3 regions of the Shewanella sp. MMG014 genome follow, and region 3 is predicted to be linked to each of the others. Evidence: predicted binding sites of a transcription regulator. Region 3 holds the regulator's gene; each other region holds the start of a gene.
The links. Region 3 encodes LexA, which represses DNA repair genes until DNA is damaged. Its sites were predicted from a motif close to TACTGTATNNNNATACAGTA; they were not measured.
Positions count from the first base shown of each region.

Region 1: the regulator LexA is predicted to act here: its motif matches at 7,290-7,309, upstream of dinB (DNA polymerase IV).
Region 2: the regulator LexA is predicted to act here: its motif matches at 5,912-5,931, upstream of recN (DNA repair protein RecN).

Region 1 is NZ_JAGJDZ010000004.1:174,591-185,820, reverse strand. Features, by position in the region: gene proB (glutamate 5-kinase) at 1-438, opposite strand, end outside; gene J8L86_RS08350 (NCS2 family permease) at 653-1,942, opposite strand; gene J8L86_RS08345 (leucyl aminopeptidase family protein) at 2,792-4,351, opposite strand; gene J8L86_RS08340 (aminoacyl-histidine dipeptidase) at 4,592-6,052, shown strand; gene dinB (DNA polymerase IV) at 6,145-7,224, opposite strand; gene bfr (bacterioferritin) at 7,537-8,004, opposite strand; gene bfr (bacterioferritin) at 8,017-8,487, opposite strand; gene nqrM ((Na+)-NQR maturation NqrM) at 8,876-9,097, opposite strand; gene J8L86_RS08315 (FAD:protein FMN transferase) at 9,156-10,169, opposite strand; gene nqrF (NADH:ubiquinone reductase (Na(+)-transporting) subunit F) at 10,306-11,230, opposite strand, start outside.
Region 2 is NZ_JAGJDZ010000004.1:265,745-276,974, forward strand. Features, by position in the region: gene J8L86_RS08675 (riboflavin synthase) at 1-393, shown strand, start outside; gene ribBA (bifunctional 3,4-dihydroxy-2-butanone-4-phosphate synthase/GTP cyclohydrolase II) at 463-1,566, shown strand; gene ribE (6,7-dimethyl-8-ribityllumazine synthase) at 1,688-2,167, shown strand; gene nusB (transcription antitermination factor NusB) at 2,182-2,586, shown strand; gene thiL (thiamine-phosphate kinase) at 2,676-3,632, shown strand; gene J8L86_RS08700 (phosphatidylglycerophosphatase A) at 3,632-4,123, shown strand; gene recN (DNA repair protein RecN) at 4,201-5,859, opposite strand; gene J8L86_RS08710 (AEC family transporter) at 6,000-6,965, opposite strand; gene J8L86_RS08715 (YjaG family protein) at 7,149-7,760, opposite strand; gene barA (two-component sensor histidine kinase BarA) at 7,750-10,581, opposite strand; gene rlmD (23S rRNA (uracil(1939)-C(5))-methyltransferase RlmD) at 10,683-11,230, shown strand, end outside.
Region 3 is NZ_JAGJDZ010000005.1:204,297-215,526, reverse strand. Features, by position in the region: gene ctaD (cytochrome c oxidase subunit I) at 1-553, opposite strand, end outside; gene coxB (cytochrome c oxidase subunit II) at 563-2,131, opposite strand; gene J8L86_RS10230 (SulA-like leucine-rich domain-containing protein) at 2,572-3,078, opposite strand; gene lexA (transcriptional repressor LexA) at 3,075-3,692, opposite strand; gene plsB (glycerol-3-phosphate 1-O-acyltransferase PlsB) at 4,101-6,521, shown strand; gene mtr (tryptophan permease) at 6,533-7,777, shown strand; gene J8L86_RS10210 (AraC family transcriptional regulator) at 7,812-8,855, opposite strand; gene J8L86_RS10205 (MFS transporter) at 9,016-9,360, shown strand; gene J8L86_RS10200 (biotin/lipoyl-binding protein) at 9,357-10,580, shown strand; gene J8L86_RS10195 (VOC family protein) at 10,819-11,230, shown strand, end outside.

The DNA of each region.
Region 1 (11,230 bases), on a different contig from region 3:
GCCAACTTTAATTTCGTTAGTCGCAACCGCATCATTTTCATTAATGATTGGAATAATATTATTATCTAGCAAGGCGTTGAGCGTATCTCTAGCGTTAAGGTACCGCTCTCTATCTCGCAAGTCTGCACGAGTCAGTAATAACTGTCCGACATGCAGACCGTATATGCTGAACAATTCAGACCAAGCTAAAATCAGCTGGCTTTGCCCTACGGCTGCTAACAATTGCTTATTGGGCATCGTATCGGGAAGTACGGGGTATTGCAGATGTTCACGTCCGGCAGCTATTGCGCCTGAAGTACATAATACGACTTCAACGCCTGAGCGCATTAACAAAGCCATTTGTCTAGCCAATTCAACCATATGCGCTTTATCAAGGCTTCTGCTACCTGATGTGAGCACACTGGTGCCTAACTTGATTACGATCCGCTGGTAACCCATTTGTACCTTATCCCAACAAAAATTGTTTAATGAAAGATTTTTATACCTAATAAATACAGAAAATAACAGCTATCCATTACTAGGGATAAATATATTCACTGTTAAATTTTAGATGACGCACAAAAAAGGGCTATGCATTGCATAACCCTTAATATAAACATAACAAAGCCTTCGATTATTGCTTTACACGCGATAACGACTGCTACATACCATTTTAGCCATAAATGAATTTAACTAAAAACAATAATGCAATGAATAAAATCCCTAAGTTAAGATCTTTAAAGCGGCCCGTTAATACCTTAATGACGGCATATGAGATAAAGCCAAAACCTATCGCATTAGCGATAGAAAACGTCAATGGCATTAGTAAGCACACTATCACCACTGGTGCTGCTTCTGTAAGGTCTTCCCATTCCACATTGACTAAACCAGACATCATTAAAATGGCAACATAAAATAATGCACCACTAGTCGCATAAGCCGGAACCATCCCTGCTAACGGGGCAAAAAACAAAGAAAGAATAAACAAAAGACCAACGACAACCGCGGTTAAGCCGGTTCTTCCACCAGCGCTCACCCCAGCTGTACTTTCAATATAACTGGTTGTTGTTGATGTACCTAAAGTCGCACCAGCCACTGTCGCCAAACTGTCAGCACTTAATGCACGCTTGACTCTTGGAAGGCGGCCTTGCTCATCTAAAAAGCCACCACGCTGAGCAACGGCAACCAGCGTACCTGATGTATCAAATAAATCGACAAATAGGAACGCAAAAATCACCGAAATCATACTGATTTCCAGTACGCTAGACAGGTCCATTTTCATGAATGTCGGCGCAACTGAAGGCGGCATAGACACAATGCCGCCATAAGTGACATCACCAAAAATCAAACCAAGAATGGTAACAATGAAAATACTCAAAATAACCGATGCTTTAAGTCCACGCTGTACCATTGCAATAATGAGGAAAAAACCAAGTGCCGCCATCACAGCCGGAAACGACGTAATATCTCCCATGGTAACTAAGGTCGCTGGGCTCGCCACGACTATTCCCGCTGCTTTTAAGCCAATAAAAGCTAAAAAAAGACCAATACCTGCGGCAATACCAAGCCGTAAACTCATCGGAATACTATTAACAATCCACTCTCGAATTTTTACCAGCGACAATACTAAGAAACAAATACCAGACATGAACACAGCACCGAGTGCTGTTTCCCAGCTGTAACCCATTTCCCCTACAACGGTATAAGTGAAAAAGGCGTTTAATCCCATTCCAGGAGCTAAAGCAATAGGATAATTAGCGACCAACCCCATAATAAGACAACCAATTGCAGCGGCTAAACAAGTCGCAACAAAAACAGCACCTTGATCCATGCCTGCATCAGCTAACATCATTGGATTGACAAAAATAATGTAAGCCATTGTCAAAAAGGTGGTTATACCTGCGATAACTTCTTGTTTTAAACTAGATTGATTTTCTTTTAGCTTGAACAGTTTCTCTAACATGAAACGTAAATCCTTAAAAAAGGGAGTTAATAAGCGTGATTTAATTGGGCTAAAGGTCAAATAACGGACTGAAAGCACATCAAAATATGACACTTTAATGAACGCGATTATAGGTATTTATATGGCGTATAGCCATGTTCACACTATAAACACTCATATTTGTAAGAAAGACAATTTAATCGTTTGATTTGAAGTAAGAGGTGTTAGGCAGGCAAAAAAAAAAGCCTGCTCAAAGAGCAGGCTGACAAGTTAAAAGTTTTCCAGTATGGGGAGAGGAAAACTGCATCACAATTAAGTGATAAAACTTCAATATAAATTAGCAATAGAGAACTAATTTATCGTTTGTCTAAATTCGCCTAAAAGACGACAGAAAAAAGGGTTGATACGGGTCAAACTTACAATCAAGGATGGGTTAGCCCTTGAAGGTCATGGCATATAAACCACCAGCTAAAGCATTAGAACTTAACCAAGTGTTTTGCCAATAAATATATTGATTGCCTGTATAAGACATAGTAAATACTCCAAATAAAGTTGTTTAAAACCTAGTCTTGCTGGGCTCGGTTCCTTGGAACTTACTTTTCTCAATCCGTTGAGACAACTTATCACTCGATTCCTTGGAGACTTTATCCATCCTGGATTAACTAGAATTGAAAAGCACCGTTGCTCTTCAACGAGAACAATAATACCAAAGTGTAATTTAATTACAAGTATTATTTTATTTATTTAAAAAAAACCTTAAAAAAGGAAATTTATTACAGTTTTTAGTCATTTTATAAATATTAAGCTTTGTCACCTAAGTGACAAAGCCACTACATATTGTGCTTGAACAAAAATAATACAACTAGATACTTATTTTATTGCATTCTGTAATAAAGTTACCAAAGGTTCACCTGTCGGTTTGCCGTATAAAGGGTGTCCTTCTGTTGCACTACCTGCGATATCAATATGAGCGAACGGCATAGGTTGTGACGAATTCAACCCATGATTATCAAGGCCTGCAGCATTGATTAAGAAGGCTGCAGGGTATTGATGTCCTCGAGCAGTAATGGCTGATGGGCCATTATTGGATGATAATAATTCGCCTTCTCCAGAAATATTATTCACTTTATTAAAGTCATCACTTCGCAACCTTGAAACCTCAAATGATTCACCCCATAAGGCTGATATTTGCTCTAAGTCTTGGCTAATGCCCACTTTTTTTGCTACAGCATTTTCTACAACAGCCGTATAACCGCCGTAACAACGTACTACGTGCCCAGTTAATGTTGCCACAGAAAATAATTGAGGGTTGACTGCAGTCGTCGCTTTTATTCGTAAATGTGACAATAAATCAGCCAACACTAGGCGCCCTTCTGCATCGGTATTACCAATGCGAACTCTGACGCCTGCATGACTTTTAATAATTTCATCAGGGACAAATGCATTACTGCCAATACTGTTTCTGACTAACCCTAATTCGGCCACGACTCGCAGCCCTTTTGGTTTTAGAATAGATAATGTTTTCATTAAACCTGCGACTACAGCAGCGCCACCTTTATCTCGGCTCATGCCAGCCATACCACCTGCGACTTTAATGTCAGCACCACCGGTATCGTAGATCACCCCTTTACCAGCAAAGAATAAGGTTTTTTCGATAGTACCTTCACCCACATACTCAACTTTGACAACGCGTGGTTGATGCCTTTGCACCGAGAAAGAAGCCCGTCCAACCGCACAAAGTAATGGGTAATCACGTTCAAGCTCTTCTTGCTCTTCTATTACAGATACAGATAAACCAGATCCTGTGAATGCATCAACACAATAATCAGCAAAAGCTGGGGCGGCCATTCTTTCAGGCTCTGTACCACACAGATCTCGAGTTAAAATTTTACCGGCTTCAACAGCATTGATTAGATCACTAAATGAATGACCTTCAGACTGACTGGTTAACAAGCCAATTTCAGTGACTGATGCTTGTATAGATTGCCCTTCAGCTTGAATCGCCTCTCTTAACTCTAGTGATTGCCATAACTCTTGACCACAAGCTAAAGCTGACACTTGTTGAGCATATTGGTAGCGGCTTTGGTTTTGTTGATTAACCACTAATAACGGTTTAACTGCGCCTGCACTTTTTGCAATAGCAAGTCCTTCTCTAGCCGCTTTAGCAAACACGCTAACATCACTGTATTCATTAGACGCTGCGCTTACAGGGGAAATGATTAACCTTCCACCCGCTAACCCCGGAGCAAATAATAAAGTGGCACTTTGGCCAATACGGTTATCAATTTGTTTGCCGTGACTGGCTAACAATTTAATTTCATCTTGCTTGATGTCATCTAAGTCAGTGGTGATAACAATGACGGCATCCCAGCCTTGTCCTTCAAATATCGCATCTTCATTTTTTACATCGACAACATTTGCTTGCAACATGAGCCTTCCTTTTGATTTTTATTATGTAAGGTATGAGAAATTTAGTGCGCTTTATATCCATTGATAATAGCGGCTATAAGTGAGCAAAGTACATATTTTTACTCTGTAAAATGGTTAATATTTATTTACAGATTTTAGTCAGGTTTCGAACAATCAAATCATCCAGATCACTGTCTGTACAAATCATTATGGTAAACTGTGGTTCATCTATTCCCACCTCATAACTATAAGGGAGTCTCCGTGACAGCGATTAATCAATTATACCCTCAGCCACTATGGCAATGGTTCGAACAAATTTGTTCTATCCCGCATCCATCAAAGTTTGAACATGCTTTAAGTGCACACATTCAACAGTGGGCAAAATCAAAAAATCTTAGCGTTATTGAAGATAAGGTCGGTAACCTTATCATCAAAAAACCAGCCTACCCAGGCATGGAAAATAGAAAAGTCGTGGTACTTCAAGCCCATATTGATATGGTGCCGCAAAAGAATGCAGACAAAGTTCATGATTTTGAAAAAGACCCTATTGAAGCCTATGTCGATGGTGAATGGGTAAAAGCTAACGGCACCACATTGGGCTCTGATAATGGTATCGGTATGGCATCAGCTCTTGCAGTGTTAGGTGCTGATGACATTAAACACGGCCCATTAGAAGTCTTGTTAACTATTGATGAAGAAGCTGGCATGACCGGCGCTTTTGGACTCGAAGCAGGCATGCTTGATGCTGATATTTTAATTAATACCGATTCTGAACAGGAAGGCGAAATTTATATGGGTTGCGCTGGCGGTGTTGATGCACAAATAAGCGTGCCGATGTCGTGGCAAGCCCCTGAGCAAACCAATGCCAGCTTCAAATTAACCTTGTCGGGACTTAAAGGTGGTCACTCTGGTGTGAACATTCATTTAGGTCGTGGTAATGCGAATAAATTATTAGCACGATTCCTATTCATTTATGCGGACGATTTAGCACTTGAATTAGTCAACTTTACTGGTGGTTCATTACGTAATGCGATTCCTCGTGAAGCGAATATCAGCTTTATGTTACCTAGTGAAAACCAAGTAAAACTTGAACAAGCGATTACTGAGTTTGAAGCCTTAGTACGTACAGAGCTATCGATTGCCGATCCTGACATGTTACTGACACTTGAATCAATCGAGACACCAGAAAAGGTCATCGGTGAAGAAGCGCAGAATACCTTAATTGACTTACTTCATGCTTGCCCGAATGGCGTTATGCGCATGAGTGATGAAGTTGAAGGCGTAACAGAAACATCACTGAATGTCGGTGTTATCAACACTGAAAATGAGTCTGTAGAAGTCCTATGCCTTATCCGGTCATTAATAAACTCCGGTCGTGAAGAAATCGAAACTCAGTTAACAGCATTAGCTAACTTATCAGGCGCAAGTATCGAGCTTTCAGGCGCATACCCTGGCTGGAAACCTGATAATAACTCACCTGTAATGGCGATAGTTCGTGACACTTATAACGACATTTATAAAAAAGACCCTACGATCATGGTGATCCACGCAGGTCTTGAATGTGGTCTGTTTAAAGAACCCTACCCGACTATGGATATGGTATCTATTGGTCCTACAATTCGCTTCCCACATAGTCCTGATGAGATGGTTAATATCACAACCGTTGGACAATACTGGGAGTTACTGCTTGCAGTACTTGAACGTATTCCAGCAAAAGACTAACTCGTAAAAACGTCAAAAAGGCTGCCATTCTCTTGAGAAAGGCAGCCTTTTTCATTTAAGCGAAGCGAGTAGTCAGTAAAATACGCATCAGCTTAAAAGTTTAAATCAAGTTGTTCAGTGTTTGACTGTTTATCCTTGGTGTCAATTTCAATATCAGCTAATCCGACCGACACGCCGACTAGACGAATCCCCCTGCCATTTGCTCGCGCTAAAGCTTGGCTTAATAATTCATGAAACAGGTTCAATGATATTTCATCACTACGGTGTTCAATCGTAGTCTGTTTAAAATCATTAAACTTAAGCTTAACCACTTGCTTATGAATTTGCCTATCCTTTGCACTGCGGTGAACTCGAGCAATGAGCTCTTGAATTAATTGCGGCATGACATTATTGCACTGCTCAAGCGTAAAGATATCTTGTGCTAGTGTGGTTTCAACTCCGACCGATTTCCTGACTCGATTGGGGCTGATTGTCCGATTATCGATACCTTGCGCACGTTCAATCAGAACTCGACCAAATTTACCAAATGCTGCAATCAGTTTATCACTTGGGTAATGTTGCACGTCTTCACAGGTTGTTAGACCAAGGGCGGCTAGCTTTGCCGAGGTCACTTTACCCACGCCAGGAATTTTGTTCAGCGTTAATGGCTTTACGAAGGCGTTTATATCTTCAGGAGGGATAACATACTGCCCATTGGGCTTATTTAAATCTGAAGCAATTTTGGCAAGAAACTTAATGGGCGCAACACCTGCTGATGCTGTTAACCCGGTTTCATCGAGTATTTCTTGACGAATCGCCTTAGCAATTAAAGTGGCACTGCCCTTGTGAGCATGACAGTCCGTGACATCTAGATAGGCTTCGTCTAAAGATAAAGGCTCAACTAAATCGGTATAGCGATGAAAGATAGCTCTAATTTGTACGGAAATTGATTTATAGACATCCATTCGACCTGGCACTAAAGTGAGATCAGGGCATAATTTTAACGCCTGATAACTCGACATAGCAGAGCGCACACCAAACTGGCGAGCTTCATAATTACATGTGCTGATCACGCCCCTGCGATCGCTTCTGCCCCCCACAGCTAAGGGTTTGTCACGCAATTCTGGAAAATCTCTCATCTCCACCGCTGCAAAATAACAATCCATGTCGATATGAATAATTTTACGGACCATTTTCAAGCAAGCTCTTTCTAGCTCATTAACTGATTAATTAATTTATCATAGCAGATGGATAAAATCACTGTATAAATAAACAGTACCAAGGAATAACACTAGTAACGCTGATATTTGAATCAAATCTGCTTATCAATGAAGCGAATTTAGCTATTTCAACAAGCGTTTGCGAGTTAACATGGTGATTTAGTTACGGAGGTGTCTGTTACACATTATTTATCTAAGCCCTTTTATAGTGACTTTTTCACCAAGTAACTTAGTACAAAAACAAAAAAGCCCAACATTGTTGGGCTTGTTAATACCAGTGACTTTTTACATTTTCGTCTGTAAATAGTTCTGTAATCCAACACGATCAATCAATCGAATTTGTTTTTCTAACCAGTACATATGATCTGATTCAGTATCATCTAATAATACTTCTAAGATTTCACGAGTTTGGAAATCTTCTTTTTCTTCACAAAGTGCAATGACTTCACGTAAATGATCAGCAACGGCATACTCGTAGTTCAAATCATTTTTCAGCATCTCTTCAACATCTTTACCGATGTTGAGTGCTTCACGGCTCGCAACGTCTGGAGTACCTTCTAAGAATAAAATACGTTGTACTAACTTGGCAGCATGCGCTTTTTCATCGTCTGATTCATGAAGAATACGAGTGTATAACTCATCAAATCCCCAATCTTCATACATATGAGCATGAACAAAATATTGATCCATCGCCGACAATTCACCGGTTAATAGTGCGTTTAGCGCTGCAATAACTTCTGGATGACCTTTCATGTTAAATTCCTATTAATCTTTAATTTGTGATTGAAGGTAATTTTGAATACCTGTTTGATTGATGAGTTCTTTTTGAGACTCAATCCAATCAAGATGTTCTTCTTCATCTTCGAGTAAATCTTCAAGTAGATCACGACTCACATAGTCACGCTCTGCTTCACACAACTTGATGGTTTCTTTCAGTACGACAAGCTGCTCGGTTAACGCTTGCTCGTCACAATCAAGCATCTCTTCACAATGCTCACCAATACGTAACTTATCGAGTTGCTGTAAATTGGGTAATCCTTCCAGAAATAACACACGCTCAATTAGCTTGTCGGCATGCTTCATATCTTGAATCGATTTCTTGTATTCTTTTTCATTCAGGTTTTCTAAACCCCAATGTTTGAACATGCGTGCATGTAGGAAATACTGGTTAATGGCAGTTAACTCACACGTCAGCACTTTATTCAGCTGACTAATTACTTTAGGGTGGCCTTTCATAATTCTGTCCTTTAATTCAAGATTGATCTGGATCAATTTCCAACAGGATAGTACATACGTTCATTAATTACAAATACCCTTTAAAATCATACACTTGATTAGTGATAATCATTATCATTACAACTTAGGTTATTAACTAGTTTCACTTCAGTTTAAATACCGTTAACTTCAATGGAATCACGGTTATAGGTTAAAATACAAAAACGCTACATGCGCTTGATAACAGAATAATCGTAAAATGTTACCTAAAAAGATTTTTGTAAATTTTGTATCGAATGAGATGACAAACTATTTCAGACATAAAAAAGCCCAATGAGATAAACCTCATTGGGCTATTTAATTAACCTAGATCCGCTAAGTCGCTTTGAGTATCGCGATGAGATAAAGATTAAATAATACGGTTCTGATTTAGCTTAGCTTCACGCTCAGATTCCGCCATTCGACGTTTTCTTTTATCACACGGATCATCGCAGTCACAAGCTTTTTCGATGCCAAGAACACCAAGACCACCGCAACTGCCTTCTACAGCTTTACGCTTAATAATGTAGCCAACAGACATTAATAGGAAAAATAATAACAACACGACAAAGGCCGCTATAAAGGTACTCATCATAATTTCTCACTTATACTTCTTTATCATTGTATTGCCAATAAAGCTTAATCGCCACTTACTGAATATAAGGCCCGTAAGCTTCACTATAAAAGACTTCGTAATAGTCGTCATCTTTCTCAATCAACATAACTGGTAAGTTCTGCTCATGAGCAAGTGCCAACGACGCTTCGGTACCCAGTACCATCATTGCCGTAGCATACGCATCAGCAGTCATACTACTAGGATGTAATACTGTGACTGAAGCTAACTTGTGTTTAATTGGGTAACCCGTTCTAGGGTCGATGAGGTGCGAGAATCGCTCACCCTCTTCTTCATAATAAATACGGTAATCACCTGATGTAGCTAAAGCCATATTGCCAGGTTCTACGACCTGCTGGATGACGCCACCCTCAGTCGTTGGCTTTTCAACTGCAATACGCCAAGGCGAACCATCATCCTTCACACCTTTAACACTGATCTCACCACCAATTTCAACTAAGTAACCCGCTACCTGATACTTATTAAGTAAGTTAGCTATTTTATCTACGCCATAACCCTTAGCAAGTGAAGACAAATCCACATACAAGTCGGGGTTAGTTTTAGTGATCTTTAGTCCATTAATGGTAAACCCATGAATATCAGCCTTTGCTTTAACGATATCAATGGTTTCTTGGCTTGGTATTTCAGTAGGGCGCTTGTCTGGCCCAAACCCCCAAAGATTAACCAGTGGGCCTAATGTGATATCTAACGCACCACCTGTCACATTGTATAATCGTACCCCTTCTTTAAATACCTTTATGGTATCTTCCGAAACAGTGATGCTTTGGTTTACTGACAGCTTATTGAAACGAGACAATTCTGACTTAGGTCGATAAGTTGACATCTGGTCATTCACTAACTCAAGCGCAATGTCGATTTCCGCTTGCAATAGTTGGGTGGTCGGTAAGCGATCATTTCTCACCACTTTGATGTGGTAAGTCGTTCCCATAGTATTGCCCGATAACGACACAATATCGTCTTCACTTCCACAAGCAGTTAGAAGTAATACAACCAAAGATACAAGCAGTGCTTTAAAAGAAATATTAATCATCTCAAACTTCAAATTAGGGTTATCTAACATAAAAAAATGCAGCTTACTTAACGAAGATGACCTCCGTGTCAGCAAGCTGCAATTTATGACGTTCAATGTCTTTTAGGATTATATCTAATCATTTGCGATTAGCACATTAGCCACCAAAGTCATCGAGTAAGATGTTTTCATCTTCAACACCTAAGTCTTTAAGCATACCGATAACAGCAGCATTCATCATTGGAGGTCCACACATGTAGAACTCACAATCTTCTGGCGCATCATGGTCACGTAGGTAGTTTTCATACAATACGTTGTGAATGAAACCCGTGTATCCGTCCCAGTTATCTTCTTCTTGCGGATCAGATAACGCAACATGCCATTCGAAGTTTTCATTTGCTGCAGCTAGGCCATCAAAGTCTTCTACGTAGAACATTTCACGCTTAGAACGTGCACCGTACCAGAAGCTCATCTTACGCTTAGAGTTAAGACGCTTAAGTTGATCGAAGATGTGTGAGCGCATTGGCGCCATACCAGCACCACCACCAACAAACACCATTTCAGCATCAGTTTCTTTTGCGAAGAACTCACCAAATGGACCAGAAATAGTGACTTTATCACCTTCTTTCAGGCTCCAAATGTACGAAGACATTTTACCACAAGGTAGAGTTAGGTTACGTGGAGGCGGCGTAGCAATACGCACGTTCAACATAATGATTCCAAACTCTTCTGGGTAGTTAGCCATTGAGTATGCACGAATAGTTTCTTCATCAACTTTAGATTCAAGGTTGAAGAAGCCAAAGTGCTCCCAGTCGCCACGATATTCTGCAGGTACATCAAAATCTGCATATTTAACATGGTGAGCTGGCGCTTCAATTTGGATGTAACCACCAGCGCGGAAAGGCACTGATTCGCCATCAGGAATCTGTAGCTTAAGCTCTTTAATGAAGGTTGCTTTGTTATCGTTAGAGATAACTTCACATTCCCACTTCTTGATGCCGAAGATTTCTTCATCAAGTTCGATATCCATGTCAGTTTTAACGTTAACCTGACAGGCTAAACGACAACCCTGACGAGCTTCA
Region 2 (11,230 bases), on a different contig from region 3:
ATGCCAACGACGCGTTTAGGCGGCCATATGGTAAGCGGGCATGTTGATGGTATTGCAAGGGTTGAGCAACGAAATGTGCGCGGAAAAGCCATCGAGTTTTGGTTACTCGCACCTGAAGACTTATCTCGATATATCGCTCATAAAGGCTCAATAACCATTGACGGAGTTAGCTTAACAGTTAACGAAATTGATGGGCATCGTTTTAGGTTAACGATTGTGCCACATACAGCCGAAGAAACGACCTTGTTGGCTTTGCAAGCCGGCAGTAAGGTCAACATCGAAGTGGATTTAATTGCACGTTATTTAGAGCGCTTGATGAACGCTGAAAAAGCCACAAAATCCGAAGGCGGCATCACTATGGAAATGCTAGCCAACGCCGGATTTATGCGATAGAAAATAGAATACCCGAATATATTTAGCCTATGTTGCTGATATAGAAAAACTAAACATAAAGGTCTTAACATGGCACTACACAGTATAGAAGAGATCATCGAAGATATTCGTCAGGGTAAAATGGTTATCTTGATGGACGATGAAGATAGAGAGAATGAAGGCGATCTTATCATGGCGGCCGAAAAGGTGACGCCAGAGGCAATTAACTTTATGGCGACCTATGGTCGTGGATTGATTTGCCAAACAATGACTAAAGAGCGCTGTATGCAGTTAAATTTACCTTTAATGGTAACTAATAATAATGCACAGTTCTCGACAAACTTTACTGTATCAATTGAAGCTGCAACAGGTGTAACAACAGGCATTTCAGCTCATGATCGTGCTGTTACAGTTCAGGCGGCTGTTGCAAAAGATGCTAAAGCCGCTGATTTAGTTCAGCCTGGGCATATTTTCCCATTAATGGCACAAGATGGCGGCGTATTAACGCGTGCTGGACACACTGAAGCTGGTTGCGATTTAGCTCGATTAGCAGGTTTGGAGCCTTCAGGTGTGATCGTTGAGATTTTAAATGATGACGGCACGATGGCACGTTGTCCTGATTTAGAAGTGTTTAGTGAAAAACACGGTATTAAAATGGGGACAATTGCTGATTTAATTGAGTACCGTAATACCAAAGAAACCACTGTTGTGCGTGAAGCAGAATGTAAACTACCCACACGCTTTGGTGAGTTTACTATGGTGACATTTAGAGACACCATCGATAATCAATTGCACTATGCATTGGTAAAAGGTGAAGTGAAAGCTGATTGTTTAGTGCGTGTGCACTTGCAAAATACATTTAACGATTTGCTTCACTCTGAGCGAGATCAAAAACGTAGCTGGCCACTAGAAAAAGCGATGGAACGCATCGCTAATGAAGGTGGTGTTTTAGTATTATTAGGCCATGAAGAGCATTCAAGTGAGATGCTAGCCAAAGTAAAAGCGTTTGAAGCAGAAGACAAAGGTCAAGCACCAACTGCGGCGAAATGGGTCGGCACCTCACGTAAAGTGGGCATCGGTTCGCAAATACTATCAAGTCTTGGTGTCAGCAGCATGAGGCTATTGAGTTCGCCGAAACATTATCATTCGTTATCGGGCTTCGGTTTAGAAGTGACTGATTACATTGCAGAATAATTCACTAATTTAGTGAAGTTAACATTTATCATTAATTGCACAGGACTCAGGGCATTTTGCTGTGGTATTATACCGCCACTTTTGCCCAGAGCTGGGTGCTTTAGCTAATTTAGGTAAGATAATGAACGTAGTTCAAGGTAATATCGAAGCAAAAAATGCCAAAGTGGCGATCGTTGTATCGCGTTTCAATAGTTTCTTAGTTGAGAGTCTGCTTGATGGCGCAATAGATACACTAAAACGTTTTGGTCAGGTTGAAGATGACAACATTACTGTTGTTCGTGTTCCTGGCGCTGTTGAATTACCACTGGCTGCACGACGTGTTGCTGCTTGTGGGAAATTTGACGGTATCATTGCACTTGGTGCTGTGATTCGTGGTGGTACTCCGCATTTTGATTTAGTTGCAGGCGAGTGTAACAAGGGTCTAGCTCAAGTTGCTTTAGAGTTTGATATTCCTGTTTCATTTGGCGTGTTAACCACAGATACCATTGAGCAAGCAATTGAGCGCTCTGGTACTAAAGCAGGTAACAAAGGTACTGAAGCTGCCCTTGGCCTACTTGAAATGGTTAATGTTCTGCAAGAATTAGAACAACAGTTGGTATAGTAGTAGGAAAAGTAATGAAGCCTTCAGAGCGCCGTAAGGCACGCCGTTTAGCTGTTCAAGCTATCTATTCGTGGCAGTTAAGCCAAAATAACGTTGCTGACGTTGAACACGAATTTTTAACTGAGCAAAACATTAACGGTGTTGATGTAGCTTATTTTCGTGAGTTGCTATCAGGTGTAGCAACAAAAGCGACTCAACTTGATGCGCTTTTAAAGCCACATTTAGATCGTGATATTGAAGACGTATCGCCAGTTGAGAAAGCCATTGTGCGCTTAGCTGCGTATGAACTCACTTATCGTAAAGATGTGCCATTTAAAGTGGCTATCAACGAAGGTATCGAATTAGCGAAAGCCTTTGGTGCCGATGACAGTCATAAGTTTGTCAATGGTATGCTAGATAAGCTTGTTACTCGTAAGTAATAAATAAAACGGTATCTTCGGATACCGTTTTTGTATGGCTTACCGATTTCTATAACAGTAGGTGGGCGGGCAACCGTACCAATTTTATCGTGAAAGAATTCCAACTTATTGAACAATTTTTCCGTGATAAAGGTCAGAAACGTCGTGATGTTCATCTCGGCATTGGTGATGACTGTGCATTAGTACAACCAGCTGAAAACAAATCTATTGCAATTTCTTGTGACACCCTCGTAGAAAATATTCACTTCCTACCTTCAATGCCTGCGCATGAGTTAGGCTATAAATCAGTGGCAGTAAACTTATCTGATTTAGCTGCGATGGGAGCCGATCCCGCTTGGATGACCCTGGCGTTAACCTTGCCTGATGTTGATAACGACTGGTTACAGCAGTTTAGTGAAGGGTTGTTTGAAGCTGCGGAATACTACAGTGTGAGCTTGATTGGTGGTGATACTACTCGTGGCCCACGCAGTATCAATATCACGATTCATGGTCAAGTTCCTACCGGTAAAGCCTTAACTCGTGGTGGTGCAAAAATCGGTGACTGGATTTATGTCACTGGTACCTTAGGTGATTCCGCATTAGGCTTGGATATTTTGCTAGGTAAGCAAGATGTTGACCCTCAGTTTAAAGAGTTTTTGATTAATCGCCATTATCATCCAACGCCAAGGATCTTGGCTGGACAAGCCCTGCGTTCATTAGCAACCAGTGCAATTGATTTATCTGATGGCCTTAACTCCGATATTGTTCATATATTAAAAGCTTCAAACGTTGGAGCCGTCGTTGATGTCAATGAATTACCGGTATCGACTTCATTGGTTGGCTCAGTGGGGCCAGAGCAAGCAATCAATTATGCTTTGACTGGGGGCGAAGATTACGAGCTTCTTTTCACTGTACCTGAAGCACAACGGGGCGCTTTAGATACAGCCTTAATTCACGCAGGTGTTAAATTTGTCAAAATTGGACAAATATGCGCGGGTGATAAATTAAGGTTGGTATCCAATGGCGAACCATTTGAGCTAGACCTAAAAAGTTTTGAGCACTTTTAATGAATCTATTATCAAACGATCCAGCGGTAAAAAAATTATCACTTAAAAATCCAGTGCATTTTTTAGCACTTGGGTTTGGCAGTGGGTTAGCAGCTAAAGCCCCCGGCACTTTCGGTACATTAGCAGCCGTGCCATTAGTTTACTTAATGGGGCACCTTAGCTTAACCGCATTTATTATTATCACTGTGTTAAGTACGCTTATTGGCTTTTATATATGTGATAAAGCAGCCAAAGACATGGGAGTCCATGATCATGGCGCCATTGTCTGGGATGAGGTTGCCGGCTTAATGATTACCATGATAGCTGCCCCAGCGGGCTTAATATGGTTAGTCATTGGTTTTGCACTATTCCGTTTTTTTGATATTTTGAAACCTTGGCCTATTCGTTGGCTAGATGCCAAAGTTCATGGCGGCTTTGGTATTATGATTGACGATGTTTTAGCAGGCTTTTTTGCATTAATCTGTTTGCAGCTTATCTATTACTTCGTATAAGTCTTGATTGAACAATCACTAAAAAGCCCACCAATTGGTGGGCTTTTTAGTGATTAGTGAGCACTTTACTATCTTAGCTATTGAAGTAGTTCTCGAGCGTTAGCAAGTGTGTTTTCTGTAATAACATCACCAGCTAATAACCTAGCTAATTCACTGATCCTTTGCTCTTTATCAAGGGGTTTCATTTGCGTTTCAGTGCCACCACTTTTACTAAACTTGTTCACCAGCATATGTTGGTGACCATTACCTGCTACTTGAGGTAAATGGGTCACACAGATAACTTGAGTAGATTCCCCTAAACTGCGCAGCATACGTCCAACAACGGCCGCAGTTGGCCCAGAAATACCGACATCGACTTCATCAAATATGAGTGTCGGGGTGGCAACTTTTTTCGCAGTAATAACTTGAATACCTAAACCAATACGTGATAACTCACCACCAGAAGCGACTTTTGCAATCGGTTGAAGGGGTTGTCCTGGGTTAGTGGTCACTTGAAATTCAACTTGATCGCTACCAGTAACAGATTGAATGTCTGGGTTAAAATTGACTTCTATAGAAAACTTACCCTTGGGCATATTCAATTCATGAATCGAGCGAGTGACAAGTTTATTAAGCTCTTTTGCATAGCGAAGGCGGCTTTGGCTGAGTTTTTGAGCGCTTTTAATATAAGCTTGTTTACTGTCGTCAACTTGCTGTTGAATCTCATCTAGTCGGGTTGCATCGTTATTTAGCTCTTTTAATTCTATGGCTAATGCTTGATGGTGTTCAGCTAAATGTTCTGTTTGAACATGATGCTTTCTCGCCAGTTGCATGGCCTTGGAAATACGTTGTTCCAAAAATGCAAAATGCTCGGGATCTAGCTCTATTTTGCTTAAATAGTCTTGAACTTCACTGGTACTTTCTTGTACCTGAATTAAGGCTTCATTGAGCATGTTTGCAACACTTTGCAATGCTGGATCAAATGATTGTAATTGATCGGCAAAACCTATCACCCGATTTAATGAGGACTCGATATTGTGCTCATCATCCTCGCTAAGCAATTGAAGCGTTAATTGACAATTTTCAATTAAATCACTGCCGTTAGCCAAGCGTTTGTGTTCTTGCTCTATTTGCTCAAATTCACCAGGCTTTAAAGCAAATTCGTCCAGTTCTTCGACTTGGTATTGTAGAAGTTGTTTGCGGGCAATACGCTCTTGTTGGTTTAACTGTAATTGTTTTAATTCATTTTCAATGAGCTTACAGCGTTGATAGCTTTTACTCACATTGTCGATAAGGATACTGTGGTTGGCATAGCTATCGAGTAAGGTAAGTTGATGCTCACTTTTAAGCATGGCATGGTGAGCGTGCTGCCCATGAATTCCGACAAATAATTGTCCTAGTGCTTTAAGTTGAGTGAGTGGGACAGGGTTACCATTAATGTAGGCTCTAGAGCGACCGTCGGCGCTAATCGTTCGACGTAAAATACATTCTTCATCGACATCAAGATCATTATCTTCAAGCCAGCGTTTAGCATACGGCACATCTTCAAGCGAAAACCGTGCAGAAACTTCAGCTTTGTTTGCCCCAGGGCGAACGGTATTGGCATCGGCTCTATTGCCTAAGCATAGGCCTAGCGCATCGATAGCGATAGATTTACCGGCACCAGTTTCACCTGTGATGCTGGTCATTCCGGCTTTAAAGTCAAGTTCAAGAAAACGTACAATCGCAAAATTATTAATGCTTAATTGGCAAAGCATAATCAATCCCTGTGTAAAGAAACACCAAACCACTGTATTTATAAACAGTCTACACTGTTTTTATATACAGTAAAGTGCTGGTTGCTAATTTTTTTGAGTTGTATTTATGCGGAAGTTATTAGCAGCAAGAAGTTTAGTATTTAGTTGAGCTGTTCAAGTAATTGTTCAATCAGGGGAAGGCTAATAAAGGTGGCAAGGGTACTAATCAAGATGCATTTAGCGCTCGACAGCCCATAGGTTTGATAACGCTGTGCGAGTAAGTAAACACTTGCTGCAGTTGGTAATGCAGCTAAGATGACCCCCATGATAAGTAACTCGTTATCGACATTAAAATAGCGTAGTAAACCATAAGCAATCAATGGCTGAATCACGAGTTTAAGTATATTTAATATGCCCATTTCGATTGCAAGATGGTGAGGTGGCGTTTCAGGCTCTGTACCTCCATGCATTGCTTTAGCGAGAACCATACCAATCGCAAACAGCGCACATGGGCTTGAGGTATTGCCAATTAACCTCATCATCATGCTGATGCTATCAGGAATTGGGATATACAAAGCTGATGCCATGACCCCTAAAGTGCAACCAATAACAATGGGATTACTAATTAACGCATTCAACATAATAAGCACAGGGTGTCGTTTTTGCTTTTTATTGATGGCAAGTTCCATATTGACCATTGCAAAGGCAAACATAATGACAGATAACAAACTCGCAATTGCAGCAGCTGTGATTGCGTGATTGTTATCTGGATAAAGCATCATCATTAGTGGAATACCAATAAATGCGGTATTACCAAAGCTGGTATTTAACCCTCTGATAGCGGCTAGTGCCGGTTGTTTTTTATCTGCGATAGATGAAATGAGCACCGTAATGAAATAGGTCACAACCATTGCAATACCAAAGGCCGCAATAAAGCCCCATTGCATGATCTCATGTATATCGGTTTCGGCTAACGCAATGAATAAAATAGCGGGGAACGCCACGTAATAGACGTATTCGTTTAATGTAAAGTCGGTATCATGAGGAAGCACTTTTAGTTTTTGAACAATAAAGCCTAGCAACATGATGCCAAAGACAGCAATAAGGGGAGTTAAAATGTTGGCCATCATCTTCTCCTTATGTGTGTCTATTGGAAGTCAATGACATTGTTGATTTGACAGTCATTGGGTTGGCGAATAAGTTAATGATGCAAGTGCAACTCTGAGCGCACTAACAAGTGTGCTCAAAGTTTTTCTATAGGCTGAATGCCCATAAATCTTGCCAATAAATATTGCTAACAAAAAACTCAGTTACTGAACACTGATCCCAATATTAGAAACACCAGCGTCGACTATTTCTTTACGTAACTCTTTAACGAATTCAGCTGATAATTTAGGGTTAGCTTCAATAATATCCAGTAACATTCCTTGTAGTTCTTTTTCTTCCTGCATCACAGGATGTGCGAAAACAAACTCTTCTACGACTTCTTCGTTTAATTCATCTTGAAGTTCATCAACACTGATAGCTTCAATGTAGTTGGCTACTGTACTTGAAGATAATTTACTGATGTTGGTAATGTCTTCTTCAATTTTACCCTGAATACCGCCAAGTAAGGTGGTTAACGCGACAGCTGCATCCATTGCTGGGTAAACTCCGTATGCTTCAAAGTTACTTGGCTCAGGGGTGTTGTCTTCTAAGCGTTGTAAATGAATGTCATAGTTAAATTTAAGTTTTTTATCGTATTGAGATTGCCACAATAGCTCTAAGACAGTGCTGAGTGTTTTTGGCTCGCCAAATTCGCAAACTTCAGAAAATAACTGATAATTTGGCAACATGCGTTGGCAAAGTGCGGTAGCAAATAATTGCTTTTGAGGTAAAGACAACGCTTTTAAACGTTTAAAAAAACCGGGTTTATGACTCATTGGGTACATCCGCTGATAACTGTGATATCACTTGATTTGCTGCTGATTCTACCTTAGTTAACTCATCAAGTAACTCAAGTATTTCTGGTTCAAGATCTTCAATGCTGGTTTTGTGCTTTAGCGCAGACTCAATTTCTTGGCAAAGCTTCTGAGTGTTAGGTACGCCACAGTAACAACTTGCCCCATGAAGTTTATGCACGGTCTGTAACATGAGTTCGCTATTGACGGTTTTAAGGGCTGTTTCAATGTTAACAACGTTATCAGGTAATGAATCAACTAACATCTGCAGCATTTCGAGGGCTAAATCAGGTTTTTGATTCGTTTGAGCAAGGCATAATTCCCAATTTAGAGTGTGCATATCAAAATGGGTAAACTTAGGTTTATTGATCCAGCGATCAATAACTCCTTTAAGGGCTGCCTCATCAATCGGCTTAGGCAGATAACCGTCCATGCCGCTACCTAAAATTAATTCTCGCTCTTCTGCAATTGCGTGGGCAGTGACGGCAATGATTGGCGTATTGCGGTTTTGTGACTCTTGACGAATCAACTTGGTTGCTGTGATACCATCAGTGCCCGGCATTTGAATATCCATAAAGATGACATCGAATACTTGTTGTTTAGCATACTTAATCGCATCATCACCGTTATTCACCGATACCACATTCACCACGAGCTCTTTCAGTAAGGTATCAATTAATTTAAGGTTCGCTAAGTTGTCATCAACGGCCAGAACATTAAGGTTTTTACGTTCATAAACTGTTTCAGGCAATGTTTCAGTTAATAACGCTGTTTGCGTTGGTGGGTGTATCAACTGATTCGCTAAATCATAGTCACTGACCGGCATACTCATCAGTATATCCGTATTAGGTCTTAATCCTTGGTTTAAGATTTCTTGTTGCTCGATACCGTCATGCAATAACACCAAGCAAGCTGTCTTTTCACGAGCAAGTTTTAAGAAGCTGAGTAATTGCTCATTATCTTTAAAGCCATGGCAGCCTAAAAGAATATAATCGTAGTGCACTTTACTTGAAGACAATGTGGTTTCTAAATGTGGTAGTTGTCCCACAGACGTTAAATGCATTCCCCAAGCTTCAAAGCGGCGATTAAAGGTATCACGAGTGAGCTCTCGTGATTCAAACAGTAATAGTGTTTTATCCCGCAAAGACTCTAAGTGTAATACTTCACCGATATGGAATTGACTTAGCTCAAGCGGCAGCATAAACCAGAATGTCGACCCTTTATTAGGCGTAGAAGTAAAACCGATTTGCCCGCCCATTTGATTGATTAAGCGTTTGGTAATCACTAAGCCTAATCCTGTACCGCCAAAGCGTCGAGATATAGACGAATCAGCTTGCCCGAAAGCTTGGAATAAATATTCTTGTTGGCCTTCATCGATACCGATACCTGTATCAATCACTTCGCAGCGCAAAGTAATGTTTTCATCTCGCTGGCCAACTAAATGCATTTTTAAAATCACACTGCCTTCATCGGTAAATTTAATCGCATTACCAATTAAATTTGTCATGATTTGACCTACGCGCATTGCATCGCCACTGACACTTTCTGGCACGTTGTCATCAATATCGACAACTAATTCAATGCTTTTTTCATGGGCGCTACCAGCCACGATACTGATGGTGTCGGCAATGGTTTCTCTCAAAGCAAAAGGCATTTTTTCAAGAACCATTTTACCTGCTTCGAGTTTAGAGAAATCAAGAATGTCATTAATGATGCCGAGTAAGTTACTGGCACTTCTTTCAATGGTTTTGATGTAATCAAGCTGGCTAGAGTGCAGGGGCGTTTTAATCAGTTGTCGAGAAAAACCAATGACACCGTTAAGCGGAGTACGTAACTCGTGAGACATGTTTGCTAAAAACTCAGATTTTATTCTGCTAGCTTCAAGCGCCCGTTTTTTAGCTAAGTCCAACTCAACGTTTTGAATCTCAATTTGCTCTAAGGTTTCACGCAGATCAGAAGTCGCTTGGTCAATATTTTGCTGCATTTCATCGTGATATTCAGACAAGGAGCTTGCCATGGCATTAATGCCACGCTTCAGTAAATCTAGCTCACCGATAAGTTGTCCTTCAAGGCGAGTATCGAGCTTTCCTTCACGGATTTTTGCGACGACCCGAACCATTTCTGTAATTGGGTAGTTCACATGCTTTACTAATCGAAAGGTGAAAAATAGATTTAACTGCACCCCGATTAATACAATAACAAAAGCCGCTATCGCTGCCCGATGTTGTTCTAATAATGCATTTTCTTTGTTTAATAATATTGAAATGTAGCCCAGTATTTGCTGACCTTCCGCATTATTGATAACGCTAGTTCCTGTCGGAGCAGGAGAGGCTGTTGCAATATAGTTATTGGTTTTGGGCGCAATACCGGTATGGGATAAAATAGGCACACGAATGACCATAGTATCGTCTATGGTTTCATATTGGCTGGCGATTAAATTTCTCAGCGCTAGTGGATATCGCATACTTTCGAAATCTTTATGGTAGTGCGAGGTGACAAACAGTTGGTTGTCGCTATCAAAAATGGCGATAGAGTGAATCAAAGAGGAGTTGTTTAATTGCGATGCAGCTAATAAGCGTTTAGTAGCTTCTCTGTCTTCGGTGACAAGACCAAATTCACTTGCAATAGCCAATGGTTCGACAATACTACGGCCTTGGGCGATTAAGGTTTCTTCAAGTTCATAAAAACGGTTTATGGTGAAGTAACTTCCAAGTAGAATACCCACCATCACGGTAGGCGCTAACGCAAGTACAAGCACCCACGAACGGAGGCTGTATTTGGTCATGTTGTTAGCATTATTCATCGTGAAGTAATTATTCCTAAAGACTTTTATCAAATATGTTGTCTAGATTGCCAGAAATAGAGCACTCTTGACCAGTTTTTTATTCCATACCAGAGGCCAAAATGGCGCAATTTTTTAAAGCAAAACCGAACAAAACGAAGCAGTTATCAGCTAAGTTGAGTTTAACGGTAACACAACTCGATCACCTTGGCGCTGGTATAGCGCAGCATAATGGTAAGGTCGTGTTTATACCTGGTGCGCTCCCTGGTGAAAAAGTGACGGTTCAGCTAACAGAACAAAAGAAAAAATACGCTAAAGCGAAATTAATCGGTATTGACGAAAAAACACCAAATCGTGCCAAAGCAAAATGTCCACATTATCAACAGTGTGGCGGTTGTGATTTACAACACTTAAGCATAGATGCACAACGTCAACATAAACAAGCTGCCTTAACTAATTTAATGAGCAAACTGGCAGTGGATGTCGAGGACGGTATTCTTACTGAGCCTGTCGTCAGTGAAGATTGGCATTATCGCCGAAGAGCGAGGCTCGCTACGCTGTTTAATAAGAAATCAAAAATGCTCGAATTAGGCTTCCGTGCTGCCAATAGCAATAATATTGTGCAAATAAAACAATGTGATGTATTAGCGAAGTCATTATCAAATTTAAT
Region 3 (11,230 bases):
TAATCGAACTGATCCCCATGATATGCACCGAGAAAACAAATAGTGCAGTGCTATCAGGGCTATAGGTTGTTGATAGCGGTGCATAGAAAGTCCAGCCAAAGTTAGGGCCGCCGCCTTCCATAAACAGCGAACTCAACAGAATCGCGAAGGCAAATGGTAAGATCCAAAAGCTCCAGTTATTCATTCGAGGCAGTGCCATATCAGGTGCTCCAATCATCATTGGGATCAGCCAGTTGGCTAACCCTGTGAAGGCGGGCATGACGGCACCAAATACCATAATAAGACCGTGTACTGTGGTCATTTGGTTAAAGAAGTTAGGGTCAACTAACTGTAAGCCTGGCTGAAATAGCTCTGCGCGAATGACCATTGCCATCGCACCACCAGTGAGGAACATAATAAAACTGAACCATAAATACATAGAACCAATGTCTTTATGGTTAGTGGTTAATATCCAGCGCATGATGCCTTTTGGCGCGCCATGATGGTGATCATCATGGCCGTCATGAGAATGTTCATCATGAGCTGGGGTAGTATCTTGTGTAATTGTGCTCATCTGTATCCCTTACTTTCCATGACCAACAACATCGGTGGCTTGAACAGCATCACCAGTATTATTTCCCCAAGCATTTCGCTCATACGTCACAACAGCTGCGAGTTGCTGAGGTGAGAGTATGGAGCTAAATCCTTGCATTGCTGTACCAGGTTGGCCATTGATAACCACTTCAAGGTGTCCTTCAACAGGGCCCATGACTAACGGACTGCCTACTAACGCAGGGAATGCGCCAGGTAAACCTGTACCAGCGGCTTGGTGACATGCAGCACAGCTGCTGAGATAAACTTGCTCACCCATTGCCATCAGTTCATCCATAGATAAGTCATCCATAACAACGTCAGGTGTTGCTTCTTCAACGACGTCAGCAACCACTTGTTCTACCTCAGGTTGTGTCGCTGGTAATTCAGCAGGCAAAGTGACAGGCGTTGGCTTATCACTTGCTGAACTTGCATCGCTAGGTGCCCCACCAGAGTTCACATCTGCAGCTTGAACCACATCACCAGAATCATTACCCCAAGCGTTTCGCTCGTAGGTCACAACAGCTGCAATTTCTGTTGCAGTAAGCTGTTTCGCGAAGGCTTGCATGGCAGTACCAGGCTGGCCGTTGACGACAATATCAATGTGGCCAGCAACTGACCCTTTAATGATTGGGCTGCCGATAAGAGACGGGAATACACCAGGTAGTCCTGCACCATTTGGTTGGTGACAAGCGGCACATCGGCCCATGTAAACTTGTTCACCTTGAGCCATCAACTCATCAAAGGTCAGGGTTTGCGACAGTGACGCTTCAGCCGCGGCTTTTGCATCAGCAGTGAGTTGTTTTTGATCTTTTAGCCATTGCTCAAAGTCTGCTTCAGAAACGGCTTCAACTACCACCGGCATGAATCCGTGGTCTTTACCACACAACTCAGCACATTGGCCTCGGTAGGTACCAACCTTATCAATCTTGGTCCAAGCTTCATTAATAAAACCTGGGTTAGCATCTTTTTTCACCGCAAATGCAGGAACCCACCAAGAGTGAATCACATCATCTGAAGTCATTAAAAAGCGTACTTTACGATTGATTGGCAGAACGAGGGGCTTATCGACTTCAAGTAGGTAAGTTTCAGTTTTCGTTTCTGTCCCAGTAATTTGATCGGCAGGGGTGGAAAGTAAACTGTAAAACTCGACGTCTTCATTAAAATAGCTGTAATGCCATTTCCATTGAGAGCCGGTTACTTTAATAGTTAACTCCGCATCACTTGGGTCTTCCATAGCAATGAGGGTTTTTGTGGCAGGAATTGCCATACCAATGAGGATAAGAAACGGCACGACAGTCCATGCTATTTCCACTTTGGTACTATCATGGAAATCAGCAGGTACTGCACCCTTTGATTTTCTATGATAAATCATGGAGTAAATCATGATTCCAAATACCACAACACCAATAGCACAACAGATATAAAGAATGATCATATGGAGGTCGTAAACCTTACCACTGATCTCTGTTACCCCTTGGGTCATGTTAAGCGGCATATCAGCCGCTGCAAGCGGCACTGCAAAAAACAGCACCATTAATCCATACAACAATCGCTTCACAAGACTACTCCTCTGCCAATTGCGATTTGCAATAACAACAAGGAAAAGTCACACAGTAATACTCTGCTCTATGCAAACTTTTCTATTCCCGAAAAAGTTTGATCACTTCAAAGTACACGGTGGCAGTGAGTATTAATACTCGATTATTCTATTGGGTTTTGGTGGCCACACTTGTACCTAATACTGAACTTTTCAATTCTTAAATTGACGCTTTTTATTCAAGGCTTTCTATACCGCATGGTACCAGCACAATCTTTACAGCGTTTTATCACTTATGTTCATTTTTACCACTAAGAGAGGTCAATAAATGTTACTCCCTTGTTAACTACATTACTTGGAGATTAAATATTGATCAAGATCACTTTATCATCTAATTTGCTGAAAAAAGGCGCAAAAAAAAGCCCGTCACCGAAATGAAGGGCTTTTTTAGCAAATAGACTTTAGTGAAATGCAGATAAATTCAATTGGGTTGCAGTCACAGGATTACTGGCGTTTAATTGGTCATCACGTAAGTGAGTATTTACATCTTCGATAATGACACCTTGTGCTAAGGCGCTTTTAGCGACTAATTGAATGCGGCGATTATCACGAGCATCTAATGGGGTTGTCCATGTAATCACTGCGCTGGATGTACCACTTGTGAGTGCTTTTTCCATTGCCCACAGTGTTTCGACTTCATCTTTAGTGTGAACCAGTAATACACGGTCCATTCTGACATTGGCGTTCGCTAGAATTTGTTTGTAACCAATGTGAGGCGGGTTAATCAGTACAATCCATCGCCCTTGTTGACTTAATACGGCTAACTGGCCGCATAGCTGAGTTAATTCAGTTAACCCTTGGTTAGCTGTTTGTTTGGTTTCGATACCTTGCTTTACTGGCGCAGCTGCTGATGCCATGTCCATCCATAAACCTGGGTGACGTGGTGCATTACCTATTAATGTGTTCATAACCAACCTCCATTACGGATAACGCCAACAGCGAGCCCTTCAATCGTAAGGCTTTGGCATGTTAAATCGACTTTTATCGGCGAGTACTGCTCGTTTTCTGCATGCAGATAAACAACGTTGCCTTTCTTTTCAAAACGCTTCACGGTGACATCATCATCAACACGGGCAACAACGACTTGACCATTTTTAGCTTGCTGCATTTTGTGAACCGCTAATAAGTCGCCTTCAATAATGCCAATATCCTTCATACTGTCGCCACGAACACGTAGTAAGAAATTAGCATTGGGTTTAAACATTTCAGGATCAACTTGAAAGTATTGTTCAACATGTTCTAGCGCCAAAATTGGTTCACCAGCCGCAACCTGACCAATCAGTGGTAAGCCTTCTTCAACTTCCTCTTCTTCTTGGACCATACGGATACCGCGAGAGGTACCTGGAATAATTTCAATGCAACCTTTTTTAGCGAGTGCTTTTAAATGTTCTTCTGCAGCATTAGCACTTTTAAAGCCTAATCTAGTGGCAATTTCTGCACGAGTTGGTGGCATACCTGTCTCGGCAATATTGCATTTAATTAATTCTAGAATTTCAGCTTGTCGTGGCGTTAAAGGTCTCATGTTGATTCCTGTTTTTTTATACAGTGACTGTCATTATATACAGTATCTTTGGTCGCGCAAGTATTAACCAACATTTTTTGCTGATAAAGCAATAGATATGAATTTTTATCGAAGTTTCTAGTTATTTAAAGTTCATTAAATCAGTAGTTTATTGTTTTTATAGGGGCTGGTAAATTAGTGTGTTTTATTATTGATGACTCAAGTGAATAAGCCAAAAAGTACTGGATACCGTCTATTTATACAGTACTGTACCTAAATGTTTTGCTACTTACTAAGTGATTGATACTTGATGTTAGAACCAACAAAACTTGCTACTTAAATGTTAACTAGATTTACCGAGGTTAGTGTAACTGAATGATATTCTGGTATCCTATGCGCAATAAATCGTTGTTGATAATGCGAAGACCCATGCTAAAACCAGATTCTATCATTGCTAAATCATTACGTTGGATTCAGAAATTAATGGTACACAGTGTTGTTGTGCCTGAAGATCCGTTCGCTGACCTTAACTTAGATCCTGACAAGCCAGTGGTCTATGTGATGAAAACGGAGTCGCTGAGTGATATTGCTGCCTTACATGAAATGACAGCTAAATATAACTTGCCAAGTCCGTATGAACGGTTAGATGTTGATGGTTTCAATACCCCTAGAATTGTGTGTGTGGAAGGGCGTAAACCCTTGTTTGGTAAGCGCCATAGTAGCGATAAATTTGTAGCAAACTTTACTAAGTTGCTCGAATTACACCAAAAGAACAAAGAACTCGACATCCAGCTTGTGCCTGTAAGCCTATATTGGGGGCGTATCCCAGGTAAAGAAGATGACACCATGACCGCTGCGGTTTTTGAGCGTGAAAACCCAACATGGTTACGTAAATGGTTAATGATTCTATTTTTAGGTCGCCATAACTTCATTCAATTTTCTAATGCCATGTCGCTGCGTTATATGGCTGATGAACACGGCACAGATGTCAGTATTGCGCATAAGCTTATCCGTGTGGCTCGTGTGCATTTTCGCCGACAACGTAAGGTGATGACGGGGCCTCAGCTTCCTAATCGTCAAGCGATGTTCAATTCACTGTTAAAGTCAGAATCCATCAAGCGTGCCATTCAAGAAGAAGCCGTTAACAAAAAAATTCCCGAAGAAAAGGCACGTGAAAAAGCCATTGAGTACCTTGATGAAATCGCGGCAGACTATTCGGATAACTTGATTCGTATTGCTGAGCGTTTCTTAACTTGGCTTTGGAACAAGTTATACAGTGGTATTAGCATCAAGAGTGCGGAGCAAGTTCGTAAACTGCATCATGATGGTCATGAAATCGTTTATGTGCCGTGTCATCGAAGCCATATGGATTACTTGTTACTGTCATATATTCTTTATTATCAAGGCATGGTTCCACCGCATATTGCGGCAGGGATTAATCTTAACTTTTGGCCGGCAGGTCCAATGTTCCGCCGTGGTGGTGCCTTCTTTATCCGTCGTAGTTTTAACGGTAATAAGCTTTATACCGCAGTATTCAGAGAGTATTTAGATCAACTATTTGCTAAAGGCTATTCAGTTGAGTATTTCACTGAGGGTGGTCGTTCACGTACTGGCCGTCTACTTGCTCCTAAAACAGGCATGCTAGCGATGACGGTAAACAGCGTATTGCGGGGTATCGAGCGTCCTGTGACCTTAGTGCCAGTGTATCTTGGCTACGATCATGTCATGGAAGTGTCGACTTATCATAAAGAATTAAGTGGTAAGAAAAAGCAAAAAGAATCTGTATGGCAAGTGTTTGGTGCATTGCGTAAGTTGGGTAACTTTGGACAAGGTTACGTTAACTTTGGTGAGCCAATTAACGTACAGCAGTTCTTAAATCAGCAGTCGCCTGATTGGCGTGAAGAAGTGGCTAAAGATCCCGAGCAAAAACCAACATGGTTAACGCCTGCGGTTAATCAATTAGCCAATAAAGTGATGACAAACATTAACAGTGCAGCAGCTGCGAGCTCTGTTACGTTAACCAGTATGGTGTTATTAGCCGCTGAACAAAATGCATTAGAGCGCACAGAGCTGGAACGTCAGCTAGATTTATATCTTAAATTGATGAAAGAAGTGCCTTACACTGATTACACCTCAGTAGCTCAAGGCAGTGCTAGTGAATTAGTTGATCAATGTCTATCACTGAAAAAGTTTACTTCGCACACTGATCAAATTGGTGAAATTATTGCGATTGAAGAGTCTTCAGCAATTGCGATGAGCTACTACCGTAATAACATCATCCATTTAATGGCAGTTCCTTCGTTAATTGCGAGTTGCTTGGTGCAATACGAAGAGTTTAATCGTCAAAAAATTCATGAAATCGTTAATGACTTCTACCCGCTACTCAAGGCTGAGTTGTTTATGGGGATTGAAGACTTACCCGCTTACATTGATAGCGTATTAAACTTATTTGTTGAGCAACAGCTTATTTCGGGTACAGACGAGTTTGAACTCAATCAAAGTAATATTACCCAGTTAATGTTATTGTCTGAAACTGTCAGTGAGACATTACAACGTTACGCGATTATCTTTAATTTATTGGCTTATAAACCGGATATTGAACGTTCAGATCTAGAAAGCGCGAGCCACTTATTAGCTCAGCGTTTAGGTGCTTTACACGGAATAACTGCGCCAGAGTTTTATGATAAAAAACTCTACAATAATTTGAGTGTAAAATTAAAAGAATTAGGGCACTTGTCGGGTAATGACAATCAGTTTGCTGTCATCCGAATTCGCGACCATGCCAATGGTATGTTGCGTTTATCTGTTCGTAAAACCATAGTAGATAGCGTCACTATGGAACATGGGTAACCACTAACTTTATGAGTTCAACACAATCACAACCGCACAATAAATCATTATTAGGCGGTGCTATGATTATTGCCGGTACCACAGTCGGTGCCGGTATGTTTTCCCTTCCTGTTGTCAGTGCTGGTATGTGGTTTGGCTATTCCATTGCCATGCTAATCGGTATTTGGTTTTGTATGTTGGTGTCAGGCTTAATGCTACTTGAAACCAACTTACATTTTAAACCTGGCGACAGTTTCGACACGTTAACCAAAGTGACATTAGGCCAATTCTGGCGGATAGTTAATGGGCTTTCCATTACCTTCGTATTATATATTCTGACTTACGCTTATATCAGTGGTGGTGGCTCTATTGTGAACCACACCTTGTCAGGTATGGGCATTCATTTACCACAAAGTATTGCAGGCTTAGTTTTTGCCCTTGTGCTTGCTGCGATTGTGATGATTAGCACTAAAGTGGTCGACCGTATTACGACAGTAATGCTTGGCGGGATGATCATTACTTTCTTTTTAGCCGTCGGTAATTTGCTGATTGATGTGGAAACCGTGAACTTGTTAGTCCCTGACGGACAGGCGAGTTTTGCTCCATATATTTTAGCTGCCATTCCTTTTGGTCTGACAAGCTTTGGTTATCACGGCAATGTGCCAAGCTTAGTTAAGTATTATGGCAAGCAGCCTAATGTGATTATCAAGGCGATTTGTATCGGTACCTTTATCGCGTTAGTGATTTACACGTGCTGGTTAATTGCCACCATGGGCAATATTCCTCGTAGTCATTTTAGCGATATTATCGCTCAAGGTGGGAATATGGGCGTATTGGTTGCGGCATTGTCAGATGTGATGTCCAGTGCTTGGCTAAATACCATGTTAACTCTGTTTGCTAATTTGGCCGTTGCGTCATCTTTCTTAGGGGTGACCTTAGGCTTGTTTGATTATTTAGCAGACTTATTTGATTTTGATGAATCGGCTAATGGCCGAATCAAGACCGCTGCAGTGACCTTTATACCGCCAACCATCTTAGGCTTATTATTCCCAGATGGTTTTTTAATCGCGATTGGTTTTGCCGCTCTTGCCGCGACAATTTGGGCTGCTATTGTGCCAGCGATGATGGCGTATAAGTCACGTAAAATGTTCCCTGATGAGAATAGCTTTAGAGTTCCTGGTGGTACGCCGCTAGTGGTTGTAGTGATTCTTTTTGGTGTGCTAACAGCAGCTTGTCACTTATTGGCAATGGCTGATTTATTGCCTGTTTATCGATAAGCTATACGCAATATTGATAATCTAAAAAAGCCCTCTATTGAGGGCTTTTTTGATGCAATTTTTCAACGTACTGAGTCGGTGATTGATGATGTAATCGCCTAAAACTTTTACTGAAGCTGCGTACACTGGCATAGCCAAGTAGCTGCGAAATCTCTTTAACCTCTTTGCCTTCAAGCATATATTTCACTGCTAAATTTCCTAAGATATAGCGCATTAACTCTGTAAAACTAAAGCCATTACGCTGCAATCGTCGCTGTAATTGTTGTTTCGAAAAACCACATAATTCCGAAAGGGAATCTAATGTGGGTAAACCATAAAAACGTATGTAATTCACCAGCTCATAAAGCACTTTAGGCGTGTCATGGGGTTGAGGCATATTTAAATATGAGTCGAGTTGATTGAGGCTAATACTACTTTTGTTATTGCGCTGAATATGTTGGGAGGTGGATAGCGAAGCCAAAAAGTGTTGTTCAGAGCTAATCAAGGAGTCGACATCAAGCCATATCTCGGTTTGCGGCGCATTCCAGGTCACTTTGGCTCCAAATATCGCTTCGCTCTCCTGTTGGTTAATGGCGGGGCCGCTGAGCATCACTTTAATCGGGGTGAAGTCTTTGCCTAAAAAGTGCTTGCAGGTATTTAGCAGTGTTAAGGCTATGCGGAGCGAGTCATGGGATTTGGCTTTGCCGCTGACATAGTTATTGCGATAGCACCATTTAATAATCTTATTCGACTGAGCACCGTAGTAACTTGCACCTGAATGAAAACAAGCCATGGCATAGTTAATGCGCCGAAAGGTAATTGCCAAGTCTGGAGTCGCCAAGAACCAGTTGTTAGGCATATTAAATTGGTTGACGGTTAAGTAGTGTTGGAGCGTCAACATATAATCTTGAACATTCGATAATTGCTCAATCTTACTCAGCCACATTGATACTTCCGAGTAAGGGATTAATGTCATGGGCTCATTCAACAAGCTTTGAGGGATCGATAGATCCTTTGCTGTGATGCCATAGTGGGCTTCAACCCCTTTTAGCACGGGTAAAATGCAGCAAACTCGAATAAATGAAACTTCAAATGCCATGTCAATTTCTCGTTAAGTGCTTGGGATCGGTAGATGATATTTAAGTAACTATATATATCAAAAAACATTGATAATTGATACGTATGGTTACTTTGTGTTGTGGTTTTGTCGTTTGGGTGCACACTACGCAGCATCTAAGTTAACAAGAGGTGCAATCACTATGAGTTTATTCAGTATGCCATTCGTCGATTCTGGAGTTGATGTTGCACTTCATGGTGTGGCTTTAGTTGTATTGGTCGGGGCTGTCGCTGCCGCAGGATTCGGTTTTTGGAAAGTTCACGAGTTGCCGATTCATAAAGCTCACAAAGAAAAACATCAACAAATAGGACTGATTACTGCGCTCACATGGATTGGATTTATCTGGCATTGGGTTTGGGTGTTAGCAGTCATGGTGGCGTTTATTGATAGTGGTAAAGCATTAAGAAGGATCAGAGATATTTGGCGAGAGAATGAACGGGAACAGCCTGTTACCGCCACTCCAGCAAAAGAGGAGATTAACTCATGATTGAAGGATTAGCAGTTTGGGCGTTGTTTATTTATATTCTACGCTTGATAGGTATGCCTTGGAATAAAGGCACAAAAGCTTTTTCATACTTAGGCGGTGCTGGCTGGTTACTGTTTGTATGGGTAGGACTATTAAACTATGCGCCTATGGATATTACAGGTGGCTCTGTTGTGCAATCTCCGCATATTCAATTGCGTCCAGCTTCGACACAAATTAAAGGTAATGTAAAAGGTATCTATGTCGAACCTAATCAGAGAGTAACAGCAGGGCAATTAATCTACGAGATAGATGATGAGCCTTATCAAATAGCGCTGAATAAGGCTAAAGTGCAGCAACAAACAGCTAAGGTTGCATTGTCACTTGCTAAAGAAGATATAGGTATCGCTGAAAAAGTTTTACACGCTGCGCAGTCTGATGTTGCGATTAATCAAAACCAACTGCATGCGAGTAAAAAAGACTTGGTGTGGAAGCAAACCACCATGAATCGTTATGTTGAACAAAACAGTAAAGTGGCTGACACCATTACTGAAAGTCAGCTAGATGAGCAACAAACGGCTGTCGATTTAGCGCAAGCGAAAGTGGATTCGTATGTGACACAAATTGCCAAATCGAATACCCAAGTACAAAAAGCAAAGTTAGATATTCAAAAAGCACACTTAACAGTAGAAAGCCGTCAGTCTGATTTAGACAGTGAACTTGAAAATGTGGCTCAGGCGCAATGGAACTTGGACAATACTAAGGTTTTTGCACCTGCAGATGGTTATTTAACGAACTTCATCATGCGTGAAGGACAGTATGTGGGGGTTGCACCTCGTATCCAAATGTATACTGATGAAAAGTACGTGCTTATGCGGGTGAATCATCAAGCGATTCGTAATGTGAAAGTTGGCCAAATGGCAGAGTTTGCTTCAGCAGTATATCCTAGCAAAATTTTCAATGCAGAAGTTGAAGGGATAATTGAAGCCACAGGCGAAGCCCAAGGTAGTTTGCTTGCTCGAGATGACAATGTTAGACAAACAACTGGGCAGAACATTAATAACAAGCACCATTTCGTGCGCTTGAAATTACATGAAGCTGAGGGCTTCGATATTCCAGTCGGCTCGGTAGGGCTGGCATGGGTGTCGGCAGCTAAACCAATTGAGTTCCTTGCTTTCTTGGATGTGATACGTGGAATTATTATCAGAATGAAGTCGCAAATATACTACATCTGGTCAATATAACCTCGGCTTATACAGCCAAAGTTTGAATGGTATATCGCGTTAAAAACGCTCTCGCAAGAGGGCGTTTTTTTATGGTGCAAATTAAACAGATTATTCCCTCGACAGGCTAACTAAAACGGTCTTAACTATAGACATGATTTCCAAAATATTTGCAGTGTCAGTTTTAGTCTTGATAGTGAATATCAGATAACTTTGCCGTTAATCGCACTGAGCAAATATACATTTCAAGGATAGGTTTATGAATGTGACTCATTACATGCAAGGTCAGCCTTGCTGGGTGGAACTGGCCACTCATGATTGGTATTCCGCAAAAGGATTTTATCAAGCGTTATTTCAATGGCATCCTGATGATATGCCTATGCCTGAAGGGCATTACACTATGCTACAAATAGACGGAGATGATATTGCCGCTATGTATCAAATGCCCAAAGAAATGGCCAGCCTTCCCACGCATTGGGAGTTGTACTTTGCGGTTGATGATGTCGCTGAAACCGTTAAAGCTATTCAGCATGCTGGTGGAGAAATTATCGCAGGGCCACATGCTGTGGGGGACTCTGGAAAAATGGCCGTCTGTCGTGATCCTGAAGGGGCTCGTTTTTCAATTTGGCAGGCGATAGAACATATAGGTATCAAGCGCACTTTTGAGCCAA